2 linked regions of the Bosea sp. 685 genome follow. The protein of the gene in region 2 interacts with the protein of the main gene of each other region in a pairwise test. Links are inferred from orthologs where the notes say so. Each region holds a gene or a part of one and is shown on either strand. Other genes may lie near its edges.

Evidence for each region. Proteins that work in one complex are often made in the same cells at the same time.
Region 1: the proteins of dps (region 2) and clpS interact in binary tests that used the Escherichia coli proteins (3 or more experiments, as listed by UniProt). The link is inferred for Bosea sp. 685 from one-to-one orthologs.

What each region holds. Positions count from the first base shown.
Region 1 is NZ_CP134779.1:2,479,158-2,482,059, reverse strand. What follows is about bases 5-2,902. They hold clpS (ATP-dependent Clp protease adapter ClpS), read right to left. Parts: upstream 1,676-2,902; coding sequence 1,334-1,675; downstream 5-1,333. Other genes in these bases: RMR04_RS13140 (MFS transporter), read left to right, coding at 2,817-2,902; kdsA (3-deoxy-8-phosphooctulonate synthase), read left to right, coding at 1,955-2,824; clpA (ATP-dependent Clp protease ATP-binding subunit ClpA), read right to left, coding at 5-1,272. Also shown: more of clpA, read right to left, coding at 1-4. UniProt on the Escherichia coli protein: Involved in the modulation of the specificity of the ClpAP-mediated ATP-dependent protein degradation.
Region 2 is NZ_CP134779.1:2,331,383-2,335,841, reverse strand. Bases 769-3,583 are described here. They hold dps (DNA starvation/stationary phase protection protein Dps), read right to left. Parts: upstream 2,510-3,583; coding sequence 2,027-2,509; downstream 769-2,026. Other genes in these bases: RMR04_RS32105 (PopZ family protein), read right to left, coding at 3,501-3,583; RMR04_RS12455 (hypothetical protein), read left to right, coding at 3,219-3,443; RMR04_RS12460 (pyridoxamine 5'-phosphate oxidase family protein), read left to right, coding at 2,708-3,193; RMR04_RS12470 (valine--tRNA ligase), read right to left, coding at 769-1,871. In the rest of the region: more of RMR04_RS12470, read right to left, coding at 1-768; more of RMR04_RS32105, read right to left, coding at 3,584-3,722; RMR04_RS12445 (TolC family outer membrane protein), read right to left, coding at 4,243-4,459.

The sequences.
Region 1 (2,902 bases), 150 kb from region 2 along the record:
GGTCTCGTCGATGACGTCGATCGCCTTGTCCGGCAGCTTGCGGTCATGGATATAGCGGGCCGAGAGCTCGACCGCCGCCTTGATGGCGTCGGCCGTGTAGCGCAGCTTGTGGAACTCTTCGAAATAGGGCTTCAGCCCCTTCAGGATCTCGATCGCATCGGGGATCGACGGCTCGTTGACGTCGATCTTCTGGAAGCGGCGCACCAGCGCCCGGTCCTTCTCGAAATACTGGCGGTATTCCTTGTAGGTGGTCGAGCCGATGCAACGCAGCCCGCCCGAGGCCAGCGCGGGCTTGAGCAAATTGGAGGCGTCCATCGCGCCGCCCGAGGTCGCGCCCGCGCCGATCACCGTATGGATCTCGTCGATGAACATGATCGCCTTGGGATGGGCCTCGATCTCCTTCATCACCTGCTTGAGGCGTTCCTCGAAATCGCCGCGATAGCGCGTGCCGGCTAACAGCGTGCCCATGTCGAGCGAGAACACGGTCGCGTCCTCCAGGACCTCCGGCACCTCGCCGCGGATGATCTTGAGCGCCAGGCCCTCGGCGATGGCGGTCTTGCCGACGCCGGGCTCGCCCACCAGCAGCGGGTTGTTCTTCTGCCGGCGGCAAAGGATCTGGATGGTGCGCTGGACCTCGGCCTCGCGGCCGATCAGCGGATCGATACGGCCGTCGCGCGCCTTGCGGTTGAGGTTGACGCAATAGGCGTCGAGCGCGCTTTCCTTCTTCTTCTTGTCCTTGTCGGCGTCGTTGCCCTGGTCGGCGGCGCGGGAATCGCGCTGCTGCTCAGGCTCTTCCTCGGCGCCGCGCACGGGCTTGGCCTCGCTCGCGCCGGGGCGCTTGGCGATGCCATGGCTGATGTAGTTGACCGCGTCGTAGCGGGTCATGTCCTGCTCCTGCAGGAAATAGGCGGCGTGGCTCTCGCGCTCGGCGAACATGGCGACGAGCACATTGGCGCCCGTCACCTCCTCGCGGCCCGAGGATTGGACATGAATCACCGCGCGCTGGATCACGCGCTGGAAGCCCGCCGTCGGCTTGGAATCGTCGCGCCCGTCGGTGACGAGGTTGGTCAGCTCCGCGTCGATATAATCGACCAGATTGCGCCGCAGCGTGTCGAGATCGACGCTGCAGGCGCGCATGACCGCCGCCGCGTCCTGGTCGTCGACCAGTGCGAGCAGGAGATGTTCCAGCGTGGCATATTCGTGGTGGCGTTCATTGGCGAGGGCAAGAGCCCGGTGAAGCGCCTGTTCGAGACTGCGCGAGAAACTCGGCACGGATAGCGCTCCTATTCCGATGTCTGAGGTGAGACCGAATCCAGATCGTCCAAACGCAAGGCTACTTCTTCTCCATCACGCATTGCAGCGGGTGCATGTGCTTGCGTGCAAGATCCATGACGAGTGTCACCTTGGTCTCGGCGACCTCGTATGTGAAGACTCCGCATTCGCCGACGCCGTTCTGATGCACATGCATCATGATCAGCGTCGCCTCGGCGCGGTCCTTGTTGAAGAAGCGCTCGAGAACGTGAACGACGAACTCCATCGGCGTGTAGTCATCGTTCAGCAGCAGAACCCGGTAGAGATTGGGTTTGCGCGTCCGCGTCCGCGTCAGGACCGCGGTCCCCGTCCCGTCCCGGCCGCCATCTGACGGCGCGTTGGGGCGCTTGGGGCGCTCGACCATCTCGGCGGACGAACGTGGCGCAATCACGGCGCACCGATCCGTGCCGCCCCTTGCCTCACCCGTCATCGTCGCTGCTGTTCTCAAGATCGTTTCCCGGCGTTCCCACCCGACATAATGCTTCGTCCGCGAATTTACAGACCTCGCGGCTGCTTCGCCAGTCCGTTGGCGTGATGTCTCCCAAGATTGCGGTGCACGGCAGCTCTCGCTTGACCCGCCCATGCCCCGGACCTAAGCCCGGCGGGCATCCTCGCCCAGGAACCGTGCCCAGGAATCTTGCCCATGACCGCCAACGCCATCGTCAGCATCGGCGCCGATCTCGCCCGGCCGGTCCGTTTCGGCAACAGCCTGCCGCTTTCGCTGATCGCCGGTCCCTGCCAGATGGAAAGCCGCGAGCATGCGCTCGAGATGGCCTTCGCCCTGAAGGAAATCTCGGACCGTCTGGACATCGGCATCGTCTTCAAGACCTCCTTCGACAAGGCTAACCGCACCAGCGCCCGGGGCCAGCGCGGCATGGGCCTCGACGCCGCCCTGCCCGTCTTCGCCGAGATCCGCGAGCGCACCGGCATGCCCGTCCTGACCGACGTGCATGAAGCAAGCCAATGCGCCGCCGTCGCCGAGATCGTCGACGTGCTGCAGATCCCGGCCTTTCTCTGCCGCCAGACCGATCTCCTGGTCGCGGCCGCCAGGACCGGCCGCGTCGTCAACGTCAAGAAGGGCCAGTTCCTGGCGCCCTGGGACATGGTCAATGTCGCCGCCAAGATCACCGAGAGCGGCAATCCCAATGTCATGCTGACCGAGCGCGGCGCCTCCTTCGGCTACAACACGCTGGTCTCCGACATGCGCAGCCTTCCGATCATGGCCGAGATCGGCGCGCCGGTGATCTTCGACGCCACCCATTCGGTGCAGCAGCCGGGCGGCAAGGGCTCCTCCTCCGGCGGGCAGCGCGAATTCGTGCCGGTGCTGGCCCGGGCGGCCGTCGCCGTCGGCGTCGCCGGCGTCTTCATCGAGACCCATCCCGACCCGGACAAGGCGCCCTCGGACGGCCCCAACATGGTGCCGCTCGCCGACTTCCCTGCGCTGATCGCAGAGCTGCAAGGCTTTGACCGGCTTGCCAAGGCACGGCCCTTGCCTACGCTGGCTTATGTCTGAAAGCTCTGCCGCTGCACCAACGCCTGCCTCGCTGCGCCCGCTCATCCTCGTTCTCGGAGCCTGCGGCTTCGCATCGAC
Region 2 (4,459 bases):
TAACCCTCGACGCGCGCGGTCGAGAGCTTGATGTCGCGCCCCTGCGCCGCCATGGCGGCGAGCGTGAAGCGCAAGGCATCGGCGCCGTACTGATCGACGATCGTCAGCGGGTCGATGACGTTGCCCTTCGACTTCGACATCTTCGCGCCCTTCTCGTCGCGAACGATGGCGTGGATGTAGACGTCCTTGAACGGCACCTCATCCATGAAGTTGAGGCCCATCATCATCATCCGGGCGACCCAGAAGAAGATGATGTCGAAGGCGGTGACGAGCGTCGCGGTCGGGTAATAGCGCTTGAGTTCGGCTGTATCCTCCGGCCAACCCAGGGTCGAGAACGGCCACAGCGCCGAGGAGAACCAGGTGTCGAGCACGTCCTCGTCGCGGGTGAGCTCGACGGTGCCACCGTAATGACTGAGCGCCAGCGCTTGCGCCTCGACCTCCGATTCCGCCACGAAAACCTCGCCGTCGGGCCCGTACCAGACCGGAATCTGATGGCCCCACCAGAGCTGGCGCGAGACGCACCAGGGCTCGATGTTCTCCAGCCAGTCGTAATAGACCTTGGTCCAGCTTTCCGGCGTGAACTTGGTGCGCCCGTCGCGGACCGCCTTCAGCGAGCGCTGCGCCAGCGGCTTGACGTCGACATACCACTGATCGGTCAGCCAGGGCTCGATCACGACATCCGAGCGGTCGCCATGCGGCACGGTGTGGCCATGCGGCTCGACCTTGGCGAGAAAGCCGCGCTCGGCCATCAGCGCGACGACGCGCTTGCGCGCGGCAAAGCGGTCGAGGCCATGCAGCGCCAGCGTCTCGCCCTCCGGCACTGAGCCGGCGAGGAAATCGGCATTGTCGGCGAGCAGGATCCTGGCCTCGCCATCGAGGATGTTGATGATGTCGAGCTTGTGGCGCTTGCCGACCTCGAAATCGTTGAAGTCATGCGCCGGGGTGATCTTGACCGCGCCCGTGCCCTTCTCCGGATCGGCATAGTCGTCGCCAAAGATCGGGATGATGCGCCCGACCAGCGGCAGCACCACATTCTTGCCGATCAGATGGCCGAGCTTTTCGTTCTCGGGATGAACCGCGACGCCGGTGTCGCCCAGCATGGTCTCGGGCCGCGTCGTCGCCACCGTGATGAAGGTCGAGGCGTCGTCGGCAGCGTAAGTCACGCCTTCGAGCGGGTAGTTGAAATAGTAGAGATGGCCGCCCGGATCGCGGTTCAGCACCTTCTCCAGCTTGGTGGAATCGAAGGCCTCCTCGCCGCCCCGCTCCCATTTGAACGAACCGGATTTCTCAACCTGGACGACCTCGAGATCGGAGATCGCGGTCTGGAACTTCGGATCCCAGTTCACTAGGCGCTTGGCGCGATAGATCAGCCCCTGCTTGTGCAGGGCCACAAAAACCTTGAGCACGGCCTGGCTCAGGCCCTCATCCATGGTGAAACGTTCGCGCGACCAGTCGCAGGAGGCGCCCAGGCGCTTCAGCTGGTTGACGATCGTGCCGCCGGACTCGGCTTTCCAGGCCCAGACCTCGTTCAGGAAGTCCTCGCGGCTCATGTCGCGGCGGGAGATGTTGCGCTCGGCTGACAGCTTGCGCTCGACCACCATCTGCGTGGCGATGCCAGCATGGTCGGTGCCCGGCTGCCAGAGCACATCCTTGCCGCGCATACGCTCGAAACGGCAGAGCGCATCCTGCAGCGTGTTGTTGAGTGCATGGCCCATATGCAAGGAGCCGGTGACGTTGGGCGGCGGGATCACGATGCAATAGGGCTCGGCGCCGGGCGCAGCCCCGCGCCCGGCCTTGAAGGCGTCGGCCTTCTCCCATGCCGCGCTGACGCGCGCCTCGACGGTCGCCGGCTCGAATGTCTTGTCCATCATCGCTTCGCTCGAACGCAAAAAGGCCGGGGAGCACGCCCCGGCCGTGAAAATCAAAGGCCAAAAAGGTCGAAGAACTTAAGAGCCCAAGCAAGGCCTACGCGTCAAGCAAGGCCTTACGCGTGGAGCAAGGCCTGCGCGTCAACGTCTTCGATCGATCACGATGCCGCATTGGACTGCAGGAACCATAAAGCCTTGTCGAGCATGCGCGAATAGGCTGTCAGCAGATCGGCGGTACCGGCGTCGCCCGCCTCATCGGTTTTGTCGATCGCCACGCGCACCAGATTGGCGGTCGCGGCATAGCGCTCGATCAGCGCGACGAGATGGTCGCCGACCGCGATGATGTCGGTCGGGTAAGCTTTCAGCGTGGTGGCCGAGGCGGTCGTCTGCGTCGTGCCTAGCGCAATGCCGCCGAGCTGGGCGATGCGCTCGGCGACCGTGTCGACATGCTCGTCGAGATCCTTGCGAAAGCCATCGAGCATCAGGTGGATGCCGATGAAGCCCGGCCCCTTCAGGTTCCAATGCGCCTGCTTGGTGACGAGCGCGAGGTCGATTCCATCAGCGAGACGCTCATTCAGCAGGCTGATCACCTCGGTCTTGGTGTTCGAGGTCAGGTCGATCTTGGAGACGGGCTTCTTCATGGCGATATCCTCGATGCGGTCACGTGTGGAAGGCCCACGCCTGGTCGGAGCCTTGGCTCAAGATACGCGCGAGGGCGCTTCGCGTTCCCCAGGTTCGCGTTCCCAGGGAGGAGGAGACGGCAGGGCATCGCGAAAAGGGGCGGAAGGAACTGTTGCAGCGTCCACCCGTTGAGACAGTGAACGACAGGAGAATCTGCCATGACCCATCACACCGACCAGGATCGCGCCTGGACGCTGATCGACGATATCGGGCTGTGCATGCTGGTGACGCATGACGGTTCGAGCGACGAGTTGCGCTCCCGGCCGATGAGCGCCCATGCGGCTCGCGACGAGGATGCGATCTACTTCCTGACCGACGCGCGCAATCACAAGGACGACGAGGTCGAGATCAACGACAATGTCTGCCTGACCTTTGCCGATAATGGCAGCTATCGCTATGTCTCCGTGACCGGCACGGCCAACATCCTCGACGACCGTCGCAAGATCGGCGAACTCTGGTCAACCGCTGCGAGGGCGTTCTGGAAGAGCAAGGACGATCCCAATATCCGCGTCCTGCGCGTCCGGCCCGCCATGGCCGAATTCTGGGACAGTCCCGGCAAGATCGTCACGACAGTGAAGATGGCGGCGGCCGCGATCACGGGCTCGAAGCCCCATCTCGGCGATAATCGCAAAGTGGTCCTGTGACCATTGCAGCAAGGGAACGATTGCGATGAAGTTTTTTGTCCACGCGCTCGGCGCCTGGTTCGCGGCTGGAGCGGCGTCAGGCCGCTATTCCCGCCCCGCCACCATCGGCATCGCGATGCTGGTCGCGCGGCTCGGCACGCCGACGCTGGCCCTGATGCTCGGCAGCCTCATTTATAAGAAGCTGCGCTCGGAAGGCGCTTTCGAGCGGCTGCAGACCGTGCCAGCGCGGCGCCGCGCGCCGCGCGCCTGACCAGGCGGTAAAGATAACCACGGGATGTCTGGGGTCGCGCCGGCAGGCGCGGCGGGCTCAGTTGCGGCCGCCGCGCGCCACACGTTCGATCTCGGCACGCACCAGCCGCTCGACCATGGTCGGCAGGTTGTCGTCGAGCCAGCCCTTCAGCATCGGCTTCAACATATCCTTCACCAGATCCTCCAACGTGCGGGCGTTGTTGGACAAAACCGTATGGGCAAGCTGGCCGAAGGCACTGGTGACCGCCGAACTCGTCTGGTCGGAGAGAAGCTGAGCCATGTCGAAGGGCGGCGCGGAAGCAGCAGGCGGCGACGGAGCCGGCACGAAAGCCTGCGGCAAGACGGGTTCCGGCTCGGTTGTCGCGGCCAACTCCGGGGCCTCGAGGAAGTCGATATCACTGGACTCCGCGAGCGCCTGGGCCTCGGCCGGCGGCTCAGGCTCGGAAATCAGATTGGCTTCGGCCCCGAGATCGAGCACATCGTCATCGGCGGCCGATACGGCGCTCGCACCGGCGAGGAGCGCCTTCAGTTCATCGTCCCCGTCCGTTACGGCAGCAGGCGGCGCCTCAGCAGGCTTGGCCTCGTCATCCGAGATGATCCGACGAATGGAGGCAAGGATTTCCTCCATCGACGGTTCGCTGGGCTTCGGTTGCGCGCTCATCTTGGGTCCGGACCACTCGACACCAGGCGCGTCGATAGAATCAACGCCGCTCCAGCCTTGAGTATTTCACGGGGAGCAACCCGGGCAAGGCGGCTTTTCAGCCGCCCACAAGAGAAATGCCCGCTGTTGTTATTCTGACTCAGCGCCCGTCCGGCGTCTGGGTGCCCCAGAGCAAGCCCTTGACCTGATCATAATGCTTGCGCGCGTCATAGGTTTCGGTCCTGAGCTTCAGCGTCTCGGCCGAAAGCCGGCCGACTGCGGAAAGCACCGAGTAGGAGGCAACGACGCGGTCGCGCTGTGCCGTGACCAGGGTCGAGCGGGCGCTGACGAGCTCCTGCTGCGCATTGAGCACGTCG